2 regions of the Bradyrhizobium sp. 23 genome follow, and region 1 is predicted to be linked to the other one. Evidence: predicted binding sites of a transcription regulator. Region 1 holds the regulator's gene; the other holds the start of a gene.
The links. The regulator PhoB, encoded in region 1, activates phosphate uptake and scavenging genes when phosphate is short. The targets are predictions, from matches to a motif close to TGTCATNNANCTGTCAT.

Region 1 (8,110 bases):
CGATGAAGACCTACTTCGCCGGCACGGCGGATACCGGCCCGGATTACTTCACTGCGTCGAAGCACCAGGCCAGAATGCCCTTTTGCGCGTGCAGGCGGTTTTCGGCCTCGTCGAACACGACGGATTGTGGACCGTCGATCACCTCGTCGGTGACCTCCTCGCCGCGATGGGCGGGCAGGCAGTGCATGAATAGCGCATCCGGCTTGGCAAGCGACATCAGCTGCGCATTGACCTGATAGGGCTTGAGCACGTTGTGGCGGTGCTCGCCTTCCTTGTCGCCCATCGACACCCAGGTGTCGGTCACGACACAATCGGCGCCGCGCACGGCGGCTTCGGCATCCGTGCCGAGCATGATCGGCGCGCCGGTCGCCTTGATGAAGTCGCGCATCGCCTTTTTCGGCGCGAGCTCCGGAGGCGTCGCGACATTGAGCTGGAACTTGAAGCGCTCGGCGGCGTGCGCCCAGGAGGCGAGCACGTTGTTGTCGTCGCCGGTCCAGGCCACGGTCTTGCCCTCGATCGGGCCGCGATGTTCCTCGTAGGTCATGAGGTCCGCCATCACCTGGCAGGGATGCGAGCGGCGCGTCAGGCCGTTGATGACGGGCACGGTGGCGTTTGCCGCAAGCTCCAGCAGCGCATCGTGATTGAGAATGCGGATCATGATGGCGTCGACATAGCGCGACAGCACGCGCGCGGTGTCGGCGATGGTCTCGCCGCGGCCGAGCTGCATTTCGGCGCCGGTGAGCATGATGGGCTCGCCGCCGAGCTGGCGCATGGCGACGTCGAAAGACACCCGCGTCCGCGTCGAGGGGCGCTCGAAGATCATCGCCAGGGTCTTGCCTTCGAGCGGCCTGACCGGCTGATGCGCCTTCTGCTTCGCCTTCATCGCGGAGGACGCAGCGAGCATGCGCTTGAGCTCCGACAGCGGCAGCTCGTTGATATCGAGGAAGTGCTTCGGTGTTTTATCGGGCGACTTGCTCATCAGCTTGCCGCCCGCTTGTTGCCGGACAACGCGGTGCAGGCGCGCTCGAGCCGCCCGACGCTGTCCTCGATCTCGGCTTCGGTGACGATCAAAGGCGGCAGGAAACGCACGACATTGTCGCCGGCACCGACGGTGAGCAGCTTTTGGTCGCGCAAGGCTGCAACGAGATCGCCGGAGGGCACCACGGCCTTGATGCCGATCAGGAGGCCCTCGCCGCGCACTTCGCTGACGACATCGCCGTGACGGTCGATCACGGAGGCGAGCTTCTGCTTGAGCAGCAGCGACATCCTCTGCACGTGGTCGAAGAAGCCGGGCTTGAGCATGACGTCGAGCACGGCGTTCGCAGCCGCGATCGCGAGCGGATTGCCCCCGAAGGTCGAGCCGTGCGAGCCCGGCGTCATGCCGGACGCCGCTTCCGCGGTCGCAAGGCAGGCGCCGATCGGGAAGCCGCCGCCGAGCGCCTTGGCCAGCGACATCACGTCGGGTTCGACGCCAAGGCGGCGGTACGCGAACAGATCGCCGGTGCGGCCCATGCCGGTCTGCACCTCGTCGAAGGCGAGCAACAGACCCTTCTCGTCGCAGAGCTGGCGCAACGCCCTCAGGAAGGCGGGCGTTGCCGAACGCACACCGCCCTCGCCCTGGATCGGCTCGATCAGGATGCCGGCGGTCTGCGGACCGATTGCCTTTTTCACGGCATCGAGATCGCCATGCGCAACCTGGTCGAAGCCCTCCATCGGAGGGCCGAAACCTTCGAGATATTTTGCCGATCCCGTTGCGGCCAGCGTCGCCAGCGTGCGGCCATGGAAGGCGCCTTCGAAGGTGATCATGCGATAGCGGTCGGGATGACCCTTTGCGGCGTGATAACGGCGCACGACCTTGATCACGCATTCCAGCGCTTCGGCGCCGGAATTGCAGAAGAACACGAAGTCCGCGAAGCTTTCATTGCACAGGCGCGCGGCGAGCTTTTCGCCGTCCGGGCTCTGGAACAGGTTCGACATGTGCCAGAGCTTGGTGGCCTGCTCCTGCAACGCCGCGACCAGCGCCGGATGGGCATGGCCGAGCGCATTCACCGCCACCCCGGAGGTGAAATCGAGATAGCGCTCGCCATTGGTCGCGATCAGCCAGCAGCCTTCGCCACGCTCGAAACCAAGGTCGGACCTGGCGAAAACGGGGAGCAAATGCGGCGCTGCGCTGTTAGTCATGATGGTCACTTGAATGTTGCGGACGGAGTGAGCGTGCATTGCGCAACGCACCATCGACCGGCCCGGAAAACGAAACGTGCCGCCTCTTGAGGGCGGCACGTGCGACTATCTTAGGCCTGGTGAAACGGGTGTCAATGCCGCCCGGAAAGCCTCGCGAAACGCTGAATCCGTAGTCTTGCGGTGCCGATTTTGCGGGATTTGGCCACGGAACATGTGGAAGCGAGTCGGCGGACTCTTGCGCGGGAGTCACGCCATATTGTAGCGTTTGGATTGTCAGATACGACATCTCGTGCAGTGGTTCTGATCTTTAAGTCCTTATGTACCGGCGTAAACGTTCGGGCGTTCAAGACGCGCCCGGCGAGCCTTAAGGGATTCTGGCGGCACGGGTTTTTGAAGGCTTAGGCATTCGCTGCGAGGCCCCAGGATGGCTGGCGCGCAGCGAGGGAAAGGGTGCAATGACGGTTTTGACCTGGTCCGATGATCGCGTCGAGCAGCTGAAAAAGCTCTGGGAGGCCGGACTTTCGGCCAGCCAGATCGCGGCGGAGCTCGGCAATGTGACCCGCAATGCCGTGATCGGCAAAGTGCACAGGCTCGGCCTTTCGGGCCGCGCCAAGAGCCCATCATCGGCAGCGCCGCGGCCGCGCAAGGCGCGCCCCGCGCAGCACATGATGCGGGTGAGCCGCCCGATCTCGCGCGGCAACACCGCGCTGGCGCAGGCCTTCGAGGTCGAGGCTGAGCCGGATCCGGTCACCTACGACAACGTGGTGCCGATGAGCCAGCGGCTGTCGCTGCTGGAATTGAACGAGGCGACCTGCCACTGGCCGGTCGGCGATCCCTCGAGCCCGGACTTCTTCTTCTGCGGTGGAAGGGCGCTGTCCGGACTGCCCTATTGCGCCCAGCACTCGCGCGTTGCGTACCAGCCCGCGTCGGATCGGCGCCGCGCACCGGTAAAGCCGGGTCCCCGTTAGTCGTCACGCGAAGACAGTTCAACAATTTCAGTGTCGTCCCGGCCTAGTGCGCAATTGCGCACGGGGGGCCGGGACCCATACTCCGAGCACGCAATAATCGTGCGGAAGGGGTCACTCCGAGTCTTCGCCAAACCACGTTCGGTGGTTATGGGTCCCGGATCAGCGCTCGCTTCGCTCGCTTGTCCGGGACGACGGCTGAGAATGCAGGGACAGCTCGCCAACAAACAAGCCTGCAACCCTACACCTGCTCCGCCTTCGCGAAGCGATCATCCAGCGCGTAGCCGGCGCCGCGGACGGTGCGGATCGGGTCCTGCTCGCGGCCGAGATTGAGCAGCTTGCGCAGGCGACCGATATGCACGTCGACGGTGCGCTCGTCGATATAGATGTCGCGACCCCAGACGCTGTCGAGCAGCTGCTCGCGCGAGAACACCCGTCCCGGGTGCTCCAGGAAGAACTCCAGCAGGCGATATTCGGTCGGACCGAGATCGATCGGCCGGCCCGAGCGCGCCACGCGGCGCTTGTCACGGTCGAGCTCGATGTCGCCAAAAGCAAGGACGGTGGCGAGGCGCTCCGGGCTCGCGCGCCGCAGCAGGCCTTTCACGCGCGCCAGCAGCTCCGGCACCGAGAACGGCTTGACGATGTAATCGTCGGCGCCGGTCGCAAGACCCCGCACCCGCTCGCTCTCCTCGCCGCGCGCGGTGAGCATGATGATCGGAAGCTGCTTGGTCTCGGGACGGGTGCGAAGCCGCCGGCACAATTCGATGCCTGACAGGCCCGGCAGCATCCAGTCGAGCACGATCAGATCGGGGATGTGCTCCTTGAGGCGGGTGTCGGCGTCGTCGCCGCGCATCACCGTCTCGACGTCATAGCCGTCGCCTTCGAGGTTGTAGCGGAGAAGCTCGGTCAGGGCTTCCTCGTCCTCAACCACCATAATGCGTGCGCCCATCGGGTCGTCGCTCCCTAAGTCTTCAGGTGTTCGGTACCGTGTTGGCGAAGGTCGTCATGTCGCCCTTCGGCCGCTTGTCGGTGATGGCCTGGCCCTCGATCATGTAGAACACGGTCTCGGCGATGTTGGTGGCGTGGTCGCCGATCCGCTCGATGTTCTTGGCGCAGAACATCAGATGGATGCAGAACGAGATGTTGCGCGGATCCTCCATCATGTAGGTGAGGAGCTCGCGGAACAGCGAGGTGCAGATGGCGTCGACCTCCTCGTCGCCCTTCCAGACCGCCATCGCCGCCGGCAGATCATGCGCGGCATAGGCGTCCAGCACCGACTTGACCTGCTGCTGCACGAGGTCGGTCATGTGCTCGAGGCCGCGGAACAGCTTGAGCGGATGGAAGTCCGTCTCCAGCGCCGCGACGCGCTTGCCCATGTTCTTGGCGAGGTCGCCGATGCGCTCGAGATCGGTCGCGACGCGCATGGCGCCGACGATCTCGCGCAGATCGACCGCCATCGGCTGGCGGCGGGCGATGGTGAGCACCGCACGCTCCTCGATGCGCTTCTGCAGCGCGTCGAGCTCGGTGTCGATGGCGACGACGCGCTGGCCGAGCGGGACGTCGCGGCGGATCAGCGCGTCGACGGACTCGACGATCATGCGCTCGGCGATGCCGCCCATCTCGGCGACCAGGCGAGTGAGTTCCTGGAGGTCGGTGTCGAAAGCCTTTGCGGTATGTTCAGAACCCATGTCGCGTCTCCTAGCCGAACCGGCCGGTGATGTAATCCTGCGTGCGCCGATCGGACGGCGACGTGAAGATCTTGCTGGTGTCGTCGAACTCTATCAGCTCGCCGAGATACATGAAGGCGGTCTTGTCGGAGACGCGCGCCGCCTGCTGCATGTTGTGGGTGACGATCGCGATCGTGTAATCCTCGGACAGCTCCTGGATCAGCTCCTCGACCTTGGCGGTCGAGATCGGGTCGAGCGCCGAACAGGGTTCGTCGAACAGGATCACCTCGGGCCGCACCGCGACGGTGCGAGCGATGCAGAGGCGCTGCTGCTGGCCGCCGGAGAGCGACAGGCCGGAGGCGTTGAGCTTGTCCTTGACCTCGTTCCACAGCGCGCCGCCGCGCAGCGCCTTCTCGACGCGGCCGTCCATCTCGGACTTCGAGATCTTCTCATAAAGACGGATGCCGAACGCGATGTTCTCGTAGATCGTCATCGGGAACGGCGTCGGCTTCTGGAACACCATGCCGACGCGGGCGCGCAGCAAATTGAGGTCCAGCCTGGGGTCGAGAATGTTGGTCTGATCGAGCATGAGCTGACCGGTGGCGCGCTGGCCGGGATAGAGGTCGTACATCCGGTTGAAGATGCGCAGCAGGGTCGACTTGCCGCAGCCCGACGGACCGATGAACGCCGTAACGCGGTTGGCGCCGAGCGTCAGGTTGATGTTCTTCAGCGCATGGTGCTCGCCGTAATAGAAGTTCAGGTTACGCACGGTCACCTTGGGGGGCGCCTCGGGCAGCACCGCCGCATGCGGCAGTCCACCGGACGCGCTCATCGACACGGAAAGATCACTCATTTTGCGGTCCTCTCGGCGCCAAGGATGCGCGCGAAAATATTAAGGGCAAGAACGGTCAGGGTGATGAGCAGCGCCCCGCTCCAGGCCAACTGCTTCCAATAGGCATAGGGGCTCTGCACGAAGTTGTTGATGGTCACAGGCAGGTTCGCCATCGTCTTGTTCAGGCCGAGGCTGAAGAACTGGTTCGATAGCGCGGTGAACAGCAGCGGCGCGGTTTCACCGGCGACGCGAGCGGTCGCGAGCAGCACGCCGGTGATGAGACCCGATCGGGCAGCCCGATAAGCGATCCGCTTGATCACCAGCGAACGCGGCAGGCCGAGCGCCGAGGCCGCCTCGCGCAACGCGTTCGGCACCAGCAGCAGCATGTCCTCGGTCGTGCGCAGCACCACCGGGATCACGATGACCGCGAGGGCGAGCGAGCCTGCGACCGCCGAGAAGCCGCGCATCGGCACCACCACGGCGCCGTAGATGAACAGGCCGATGATGATCGAGGGCGCCGAGAGCAGGATGTCGTTGATGAAGCGGATCACCGAGGTCAGCCGGTCATTGCGGCCGTATTCGGCGAGATAGGTGCCGGCGAACATACCGAGCGGCGCGCCGATGCCGACGCCGATCACGGTCATGATCAGCGAGCCGACGATGGCGTTGAGCAGACCGCCCTCGTTCGATCCCGGTGGCGGCGTGTTCTCGGTGAACAGCTGGACATTGAGTCCCGCCAGCCCGTTGTAGAGCAGCGTGATCAGGATCAGCGCGAGCCAGGTGACGCCGAAGGCGGTTGCGGCGATGCAGAGCCCGCGGACGACGATGTCCTTGCGGCGTCGGCGTGAATAGATCGGATTCATGGCGCTAATTCCCCGCCTTCTTTTCCAGCCGCATCAGCATCAGCCGCGCCGCTGCGAGCACGAAGAAGGTCAGAACGAACAGCAGGAGGCCGAGCAGGATCAGGCCGGATTGGTGCAGGCCGTCGCTCTCGGCGAACTCGGATGCGATCGCCGCCGAGATCGTGGTGCCCGGCGCAAAGATCGATGACGAGATCCGGAACGAGTTGCCGATGATGAAGGTCACCGCCATGGTCTCGCCGAGCGCGCGGCCCAGCGCCAGCATGATGCCGCCGATGACGCCGACCCGGGTGTAGGGGATCACCACGCTGCGGACGACTTCCCATGTGGTGCAGCCGACGCCGTAGGCGGCTTCCTTCAGGACCGGAGGCACCGTCTTGAACACGTCGACCGAGATCGAGGTGATGAAGGGCAGCACCATGATGGCAAGGATCAGCGCGGCATTGAACAGGCTGAGATAGGACGGGGGACCTGCGAAGATCGCGCCCAGCACGGGAACGCCGTCGAAGATCTTGATCATGAAGGGCTGGAACGTGTTGGCCAGGAACGGACCCAACACGAAGAAGCCCCACATGCCGTAGATGATCGAGGGAATACCGGCGAGCAGCTCGATTGCCATGCCGATCGGGCGGCGCAGCCATTGCGGGCAGAGCTCGGTGAGGAAGATCGCAATGCCGAGACCCACGGGAATGGCGATCAGCATCGCGATGAAGGAGGTGACGAGCGTGCCGTACATCGGCCCGAGCGCGCCGAGCACCGGCGGATCTGCGGAGGGCGCCCAGCGCTGCGTCCACAGGAAGGAGACGCCGTATTCTTTCATCGCCGGGAAAGCGCCGACGATCAGCGAAATGATGATGCCGCCGAGGATCAGAAGCACCGAGATCGCGGAGAGCCGCGTAATCCAGTAGAAGGTAACGTCGCCGACCTTGAACGCGCTCAAGGCCTTGGCGCGGTCATACGGTCCGGCGTCGTCGATTACATCGCTCTGAACGGCCATCTCTGCCACGCCGATCCCCTGTACCAAATAGTATACGTTTTTTGTTGGTCCGTGCCCCGGATGCAGCGCAGCGCATCCGGAGCACGAGCGTCGCGAACCTAGCTCTTGATGTCGGCAGCCCAGGTCTTCTCGATCAGCTGAACGACCGGATCCGGCATCGGGATGTAGTCGAGCTCTTCAGCCGCCTTGCCGCCGCTCTTGAAGGCCCAGCGGAAGAACTTGATGGCTTCCTGCGAGGCCGCCTTGTCGGTGGCGTCCTTGTGCATGAGGATGAAGGTCGCCGCCGTGATCGGCCAGGATTTCTCGCCGGGCTGGTCGGTCAGGATGACGTAGTAGCCGGGAGCCTTGGCCCAGTCGGCGTTGGAGGCGGCCGCCTGGAAGGCTTCGACGGTGGGCTGCACAGGCTTGCCGGCCTTGTTGATGAGACCGGTGTAGGTCAGCTTGTTCTGCTTGGCATAGGCGTACTCGACATAGCCAATCGAGTTCTTGGTCTGGCTGATGTTGCCGGACACGCCTTCATTGCCCTTGGCGCCGACGCCGACCGGCCACTCGACCGCGGTACCCTCACCGACCTTGCTCTTCCAATCCGCGCTGGCCTTGGCGAGGTA
Region 2 (8,110 bases), on a different contig from region 1:
GGAGACGCGGTCGGGATCGTCGACCGGCATCATCACGCGGACCGGATCGGGATCGAAATCGTCGAGCGGATAGACCGACATGATGGCGCGAATCGCGGTCTCCATGCTCATGCCCGGCAACTGGATCAGGCGCTGCGAATGCGTGCTCTGCGCGATGCGCGCCGAGGGGTGATTGGCATCGACGAAAGCAAGATCGTCGCCATGGCCCATGGAAGCCAGTAGCCAAAGCAGGTCGGGCGTGAGGATCGGATCGATCGATTTCAGCATGTGACGGACTGTCCTCCCATTGGGCGCCCACCTCGGCAGGTTCCAAGCGTGATTCAGATCACGCAGCCTACCATGGTGATGGGGATCACGGACATCAAACTCGAACGCGGCCAAGTTTGCCGGCAACCAATCTCGTATCGAGATCAGTGCCAAAGGAGCACGCCATGTTCCGCCTAAAACCTTTCCTGATGACGGCTAGCCTGCTGGGGAGCCTGTTCGGCTTTGCCTGCGGCCCAGTTTCCGCGCAAGTCGCCCCGGTCGAGCCGGCCCCCACCGCGCTGCAAGGCCCGGAACAGCGTGTCGCGCTGGTGATCGGCAATTCGAACTATCAGAACGCGCCGCAGCTCGCCAACCCCGACAATGACGCGGAGTCCATGGCGAAGTTCCTGAACTCCGCCGGGTTCGAAGTGGTCGCCGCGACCGACCTCACCCAGAACGACATGCTCCGCGCCGTCCAGGACTTCTCCGCCAAAGTGTCAGCGCGCGGTCCGAACACGGTGGCGATGGTCTACTATGCCGGTCACGGCGTGCAGCTCGCCGGCGAGAACTACCTCGTTCCTGTCGACGCCAAGGTCTCGAGCCAGACCGAACTCGTCAACAACTCCGTCCGCCTGGTCGACGTGATGTCGACGCTGGAGACGATCCCGAGCCGTATGCGCATCGTCATCCTCGATGCCTGCCGCAATAACCCGTTCCCGAACGTGAACGATGCCGGCCGCGGCCTGGCCATCGTCGATGCCCCGAACGGCTCGATCGTCGGCTACTCGACCGCGCCGGGCGCCGAAGCGCAGGACGGCACCGGCGGCCACAGCCCCTACACGCAGGCCTTCCTGAACGTCGCCCGCGAGCCCAATGTGCCGATCGAGCAGCTGTTCAAGCGCGTGCGCCTCAAAGTGAACCAGACCACCAGCGGCGCGCAGATCCCGTGGGAGAGCTCGTCGCTGACGTCTGACTTCACCTTCTTCGGCGACACCGCCGTTGCCGCCAGCCGCGCACCGGTGAATGCGCCTGTGGTGCAGATGGCCGCCAATCTGCCGAGCCGCTCGACCCGCCAAGCCTATGACTACGTCGTGTCCGAGGCTCGGCCGGAGTACTATCAGGAATTCATCACGATGTATCCCCACGACCCGCTGTGCGATCACGTCCGCTGGCTGCTCAACAACCTGCTGCTCACGCAGGCCTGGCACAAGACGGTGCTCGCGAACTCGCCGGTCGCCTACAAGAACTTCTACGACAACTACGGCAACACGCCCTATGCGCAGGTCGCACTGAAGCTCCAGATGCAGCCGAAGCAGATCCCCTTGATGCAGGCGACCAAGTTCCTGGCGCCGCAGAATATCGCCCCGACCTTCAAGATCGGCGATCTCGGCCAGCCCAAATACATGCCGCAGCAGCAGGGTAATGGCGGCGCGCAAGTGAACGGCAATTTGCCGATCGTGCAGAAGTCGGGCGACAATAACGGCATCGGCAAGCTCGGCAATGGCGGCCAGATCGTCAACCTGCCCGCGGGCAACAACCAGCAGAACGGCACGCCGTCGCAGACCCCGGGCAAGATCGTGACCCTGCCTGCGCCGACCAACACCACCAACAACAATGGCGGCATCGGCAAGATCGTGACGCTGCCTGCGACCAACAAGACGCCGAACGGCGGCAGCAATGCCGGCACGGCCAACGGCACAAGCAACGGCACTCCCGGCAAGATCGTGAGCATGCCGGTCAATGTCGGCAAGGGCGGCACGACCATCGATACGAAGCCCGTCAATGTTCAGACGCAGAACAACCCGATCCGCATCAACAACGGGGCGAAGATCAGCAACAACCCCGTGAACAAGGTGCAGGTGCAGAACAACAACCACCCGCAGTTCAATGAGACCAACCGGAACGTCAACAGTGGCAGCAACAACTTCCGGCAGTCGATGAACCTGAGCCAGGGTGGCAATGGCGGCAACAACCACCGCGGCTTCATGCACTGATCGCGGTCGGCCACACACGACAAAGGGCAGAGCGGAGACGCTCTGCCCTTCTTCATGTCAGAAGATTAGAATATCAGGCCACCAGCTCGGCAAACAGATCGGCGTCGACATTGCCGCCGGAGAGCACGATGATGACGTTCTTGCCGGCAACATCAAGTCGTCCCGCAAGCAGCGCGGCCAGGCCGACCGCTCCGCCCGGTTCGACCACGAGCTTCAGCTCGCGATAGGCAAACGCGACGGCCGCGCCGACTTCCTTGTCCGAGGCGGTGACGCCGCGCGCGAGCAGCTTGCTGTTGATCGCAAACGTCATCTCGCCGGGGATCAGGGCCATCAGCGCATCGCATATGGTGCGGCCGGCGGGTGCGTGCGGCTCGCGGTGGCCCGCGGTCAGCGACAGGCCGTGATCGTCGAACGCGTCGGGCTCGGCCACCACGATCTCGGCCAGCGGAAAACGCGCCTTCACAGCCGTTGCAACGCCGGCGATCAGGCCGCCACCGGAGGCTGGCGCCACCACGATGTCGGGGCTGAGGCCGAGCGCCGCCATGTCCTCGGCGATTTCGCGGCCGGCGGTGCCTTGGCCGGCGATCACGAAGGGATCGTCATAGGGCCTGACCAGCGTCGCGCCGCGCTTCTCCGCGATGCCGCGCGAGATCGCCTCGCGGTCGTCGCGGTCGCGGTCGTACAGCACGACCTCGGCACCGTAGGATTTGGTGCGCTCGCGCTTCGACAACGGCGCATCCGCGGGCATCACGATGGTCGCCTGCATGTCGAGGATCTTTGCCGCCGCCGCCACGCCCTGGGCATGGTTGCCGGAGGAGAACGCGACCACGCCGCCGGCGCGCTTGTCCTGCGGGATCGAGGCGACCTTGTTGAAGGCGCCGCGAAACTTGAACGAGCCGGTGCGCTGGAGCATCTCCGGCTTGAGATAGACCTTTGCACCGACACGCTCGTTGAGCACGGGAAAGGACAACAGCGGGGTACGGACGGCGAAAGGTGCGATCACGCGTGCTGCGGCGTCGATATCGGCAGGGCCGATCGGGAGAAGCTGTTCTGTCATGCCTGATGTTATCGCGCCGGATGAGGCGCGGGCAAGGCATCTCCGCGCGAGGGGCTTCTTCCCCTCAGGCGACGAATCGCGCCGGTTCTGCCCCGTTCCGGCCGGGCATCACGGCGCCGACCGCCAAAATGCTGCCGATAAAAGCCCGGGCCGAGGCCTCCCAGGTGTAGGTGGCGGCGAATTCCACGCAGTCCTGCCGGGAGATGTCGAGCGCGGCAAAGCAGGCGCTGCGCAGATCGTGATCGAGCGCGCCAACCGGCGCATCGCCGATCACGTCGCGGGGGCCCTTCACCGGGAAAGCCGCGACCGGCAGGCCGCTCGCCAGCGCTTCGAGCAGGACCAGGCCGAACGTGTCGGTCTCGCTCGGAAATACGAAGACGTCGGCCGCAGCATAGATGTCCGCCAGCTCCTCGCCGTGCTTTTCGCCGAGGAAGATCGCGTCCGGATAGGCCTCCTCCAGCGCGACACGCGCCGGGCCGTCACCGACGATCACCTTGGTGCCGGGCAGCTCGAGGTCGAGGAACGCCTCGAGATTCTTCTCCACGGCAACGCGGCCGACCGAGAGGAACACCGGCGCCGGCAGGCAGAGATCAATCGCGCGGGGATGGAACAGATGGGGGTCGACGCCGCGCGGCCACAGCACGACATTGTCGAAGCCGCGCTCGGTCAGCTCACTGGCGAGCGCCGGCGTCGCCGCCATCACGGCGCGGCTGGGGCTATGGAATCGGCGCAGCGCCCGCCAGATCAGCGAGCCCGGCACCGGCACGCGGGCGCGGACATATTCGGGAAAGCGGGTGTGGAAGCTGGTCGTGAAGGGCAGCTTGCGCTGCCGGCAATAGCGGCGGACCATCAGGCCGATCGGCCCCTCCGTCGCGATGTGGATGCTGTCCGGGCGCGCCTCTTCGATCAGCTTCGCGATTCTGCCCGGGCGCGGCATGGCCACCCGCACGTCCCGATAGCTCGGCATCGCAAAGGTGCGGAACGATTGTGGCGTCAGGAACGAGAATTCGACGTCGAGACTTTTGGCGGCGTCGGCAAGTTTGGTCAGCGTCCGAACCACACCGTTGACTTGCGGGTGCCAGGCGTCGGTCGCGACCAGGATGCGCATCAGGCTGCCTTTGTCATGCAGCTCTGGCTGCGACCTGCGGGACCTGTGCCGGCTTCTCGGCCTGGTCCGCCCAAATGATGATCTCGAAATGGCCGTCGTCGTGCTCGACCAGCGCCGTACAGCTCTCGACCCAGTCGCCGCAATTCATGTAGCGGATTCCGCCCTCGTCGCGGATCACCGCGTAATGGATGTGACCGCAGATCACGCCGTCGGCGTCGTGGCGCCGTGCCTCGGCAGCGAGTGCCTGCTCGAATGCGCCGATATAGTTGACGGCGTTCTTGACCTTCTGCTTGGCCCATTGCGACAGCGACCAATACGGCACCTTGAACATGCGCCGGAAGAAGTTGACGAAGCGATTGAGCTGAATCGCGAAATCGTAGGCCTTGTCGCCGAGATGGGCGAGCCAGCGTGCGTTCTGCACCACGAGGTCGAAGATGTCACCGTGGATGACGAGATAACGCCTGCCGTCCGCGCCGATGTGGACGGTGTTCTCGACCACGTCGATGCCGCCGAAATGCGTGCCGTAATAGTTGCGCAGGAACTCGTCGTGATTGCCGGGGATATAGATGACCTTGGCGCCCTTGCGCGCCTTGCGCAAAAGCTTCTGCACGAGGTCGTTGTGCGATTGGGGCCAATGCCAGCTCGATTTCAGCGCCCAGCCGTCGACGATATCGCCGACGAGATAGATCGTGTCGGCATCATGGAAACGCAGGAAATCGAGCAGAAGGTCGGCTTGAGAACCGCGGGCTCCGAGATGAACGTCGGAGATGAACAACGTGCGAAAGCGCCGCTCCGGGCTCTCGTCACTCACATCGTAGCTTCCCATGCGCCAGCCTGTAACAATGTCCCGTGACAGGGGGATGACCAATTGAACCCTTGAGGCACCCTCGGATACGAATCGCGCTTGCCTCGCCCACCCCGCGAATATCAGTCGCATGCGACAATCAGGCGACATGGCGTCGCAGCGGCCTCCGCAAGAACCCGGAGCTGCATAGCGGGAGGACTAGTGGCGGCGCGCTCGCGAGCGGCGTTCAGTAAAATTTGTGGAAATGATGGATCGGGCCGTGTCCGTGGCCGACGCTGAAGCGGTCGGCGGCCGCGATCGCCGCGCTGATCCAGGTCTTGGCGTTGCGCACGGCACGCTCGAGATCCTCGCCCCTGGCGAGCCCGGCGGCGACCGCCGAGGACAGCGAGCAGCCGGTGCCATGGGTGTTGCGAGTGGCAACGCGCGGCGCGGCGAGCGCGATCGTCGTCCTGGCATTGACGAGATAGTCGATGCTCTCGGCGCCCTCGCCGTGCCCGCCCTTGATCAGGACCGCCCGGCAGCCGAGCGCCAGCAGCCGGCGCCCTTGGCTCTCGATCTCGGCCTCGCTGGCCGCGACCGGTTCGCCGAGCAGAGCCGCGGCCTCGGGCAGATTGGGTGTGATCACCGAGGCCAGCGGCATCAGTTTGATGCGCAGGGCGTCGACCGCTTCGGACGCGAGCAGGCGATCACCCGATGTCGCCACCATCACGGGATCGAGCACGATATGCCGGGGCACCCAGCGCGACAGCGCGGCCGCAATCGCATCGATGCTGGTCGCTTGCGCCACCATGCCGATCTTGACCGCGCCGACCTCGAGATCGGAAAACACCGCGTCGATCTGCGCGGTGACGAATTCGGCGGGCACCGCGTGAATGCCGGTGACGCCACGGGTGTTCTGCGCCGTCAGCGCCGTGATGGCGGACGCGCCAAAAACGCCGAGCGCGGCGAAGGTCTTCAGGTCGGCCTGGATGCCGGCGCCGCCGCTCGAATCGGAGCCGGCAATGGTCAGCGCGACAGGCGTCATCATGGGGCGACTTTCAGCGTTCTCAAAGCCATGGCCCGTCCTAGCGCGCCTGCCTCAACCCAGCAAGTTCGCTTGCTAAATCCGGTCGGGTTTGGCCTATTAGCCGTCAGATATGCTTTCGGAGTGACCGCGATGGTTCCCTTTTTCGTCCAGATCAAATGCAAGCTCGGCCAGTCCTATGTGGTCGCCAATGCGCTTGCCGAGGCCGAGATCGCCTCCGAGATCTATTCCACGGCCGGTCAATACGATCTGCTGGTGAAGTTCTACGTCGACAACGACACCGATATCGGCCACTTCGTCAACGAGAAGGTGCAGGTGCTACCCGGCATCCAGGACACCCTCACCATCATCACCTTCAAGGCGTTTGGCGCGAGTTGACCGTCGGAAAAGGGGGCCCGATTAGGCGCCGCCCTCCTTGCGCTTGGGGCGGGGCGGACCGTCCACCGGCGGCAGCGATTTGAGATAGTCCGCCATCGCCGCGAGATCGTCGTCCGGCAATTGCGAGGTGTTCTTGATCACCCGCGTCATCGCGCCGCCAACGCTGTCGCCGTCGGGCAATTCGCCGGTCTTCAGGACATAGGCAATATCCTTCGCGCTCCACTCGCCGAGGCCCTTCTGGGTGATGTTAGGCACCCATCCCTCGCCTTCCGGATTGGGACCGCCGGCGAAGCGTTGTGCGGCGGTGATGCCGCCAAGCCCGTTGCGCGGGCTGTGGCATTCCGCGCAATGGCCAAAACTGTTGACGAGATAGGCGCCACGATTCCACTGCGGTGACTTCGCGCTGTCGGCGACGAAGGGCTTGCCATCCAGAAATAAGAATTTCCAGATGCCGACGTTGCGCCGGATGTTGAACGGAAAGGGCACGTCGTGGTCGCGCACCTTGCCTGCGACGGCCGGCAGCGTTTTCAGGTACGCAAAGAGATCGAGCACGTCCTCGCGCCTGGCGTGCTGATAGGACGTGTAAGGAAAGGCCGGAAAATAATGCTGTCCGTCGGGCGAGACTCCGTGCATCACCGCATTGACGAATTCGGCCTCGCTCCATTTGCCGATGCCATCGGTCGGATCGGAGGAGATGTTCGGCGCATAGAACGTTCCGAACGGGGACTTGATCGCGACGCCGCCGCCGAGCCTGAGACGATCGGGCTGGTCGGGGACGGCATGGCATGAGGCGCAGCCGCCGGCGTTGAACATCACCTGGCCATTGACAAGATCAGGGACGCGGGCAGGCGCGGTGCCGGCGGCCGCCCCCACCGGCGCGCTGAGCCACCAATAGACGCCGGCCGCGGCGAGTGCGGCGAGCAGCGCCACGGGGATTGTTCGTCGCAACATGCGGTCCTTTCGTCGTCGCGGCGAAGCTTATGACCGATGTCCTCGCGGCTCCAGCCACGAAGAATTTAGCCCACCGCGGCTTGAAACGGGAATAAACTGCAATGCCGGCTGTTGGAAGTTTGGCAGCCCAAACGGGTTCAGCAGGGAGAAAAATCATGAACAAGATCGTCATCGCCATGTCAGTGCTTGGCGCCGTTGCTTTTGCGGGTTCGGCCAGCGCGGAAAAGCTGAAAGCAACGCTCGACGCCAAATCCGAGGTCCCCGCAACGACCAGCAGCGGCACCGGAACGGCCGATCTGGATTACGACGCCGCCAGCAAGAAGCTGTCCTGGAAGGTCACCTATTCCGGCCTGTCCGGCCCCGCCACCGCCGCCCATTTCCATGGACCTGCCGAGCCCGGCAAGAACGCCGGCGTTGCGATCCCGATCCCAGGCGCTGCCACCAGCCCGGCCGAGGGCTCGGCGACACTGACCGACGCGCAGGCCGCCGATCTGCTCGGCGGCAAGCTCTACGTCAACATCCACACCGCGGCCAATCCGGGCGGCGA

Region 2: the regulator PhoB is predicted to act here: its motif matches at 5,255-5,271, upstream of IVB32_RS03455 (UDP-2,3-diacylglucosamine diphosphatase).

Annotation. Positions count from the first base shown of each region.
Region 1 covers NZ_JADPJF010000151.1:54,035-62,144, forward strand. Annotated here, with positions in the region: gene argF (ornithine carbamoyltransferase) at 44-979, opposite strand; gene IVB32_RS37370 (aspartate aminotransferase family protein) at 979-2,181, opposite strand; gene IVB32_RS37375 (GcrA family cell cycle regulator) at 2,637-3,149, shown strand; gene phoB (phosphate regulon transcriptional regulator PhoB) at 3,388-4,095, opposite strand; gene phoU (phosphate signaling complex protein PhoU) at 4,118-4,834, opposite strand; gene pstB (phosphate ABC transporter ATP-binding protein PstB) at 4,845-5,666, opposite strand; gene pstA (phosphate ABC transporter permease PstA) at 5,663-6,508, opposite strand; gene pstC (phosphate ABC transporter permease subunit PstC) at 6,513-7,502, opposite strand; gene pstS (phosphate ABC transporter substrate-binding protein PstS) at 7,601-8,110, opposite strand, start outside.
Region 2 covers NZ_JADPJF010000022.1:70,801-78,910, reverse strand. Annotated here, with positions in the region: gene IVB32_RS03475 (RbsD/FucU domain-containing protein) at 1-267, opposite strand, end outside; gene IVB32_RS03470 (caspase family protein) at 432-2,240, shown strand; gene IVB32_RS03465 (threonine/serine dehydratase) at 2,314-3,297, opposite strand; gene IVB32_RS03460 (glycosyltransferase family 1 protein) at 3,362-4,405, opposite strand; gene IVB32_RS03455 (UDP-2,3-diacylglucosamine diphosphatase) at 4,419-5,231, opposite strand; gene thiD (bifunctional hydroxymethylpyrimidine kinase/phosphomethylpyrimidine kinase) at 5,437-6,237, opposite strand; gene IVB32_RS03445 (Lrp/AsnC family transcriptional regulator) at 6,367-6,612, shown strand; gene IVB32_RS03440 (cytochrome c) at 6,634-7,563, opposite strand; gene IVB32_RS03435 (CHRD domain-containing protein) at 7,719-8,110, shown strand, end outside.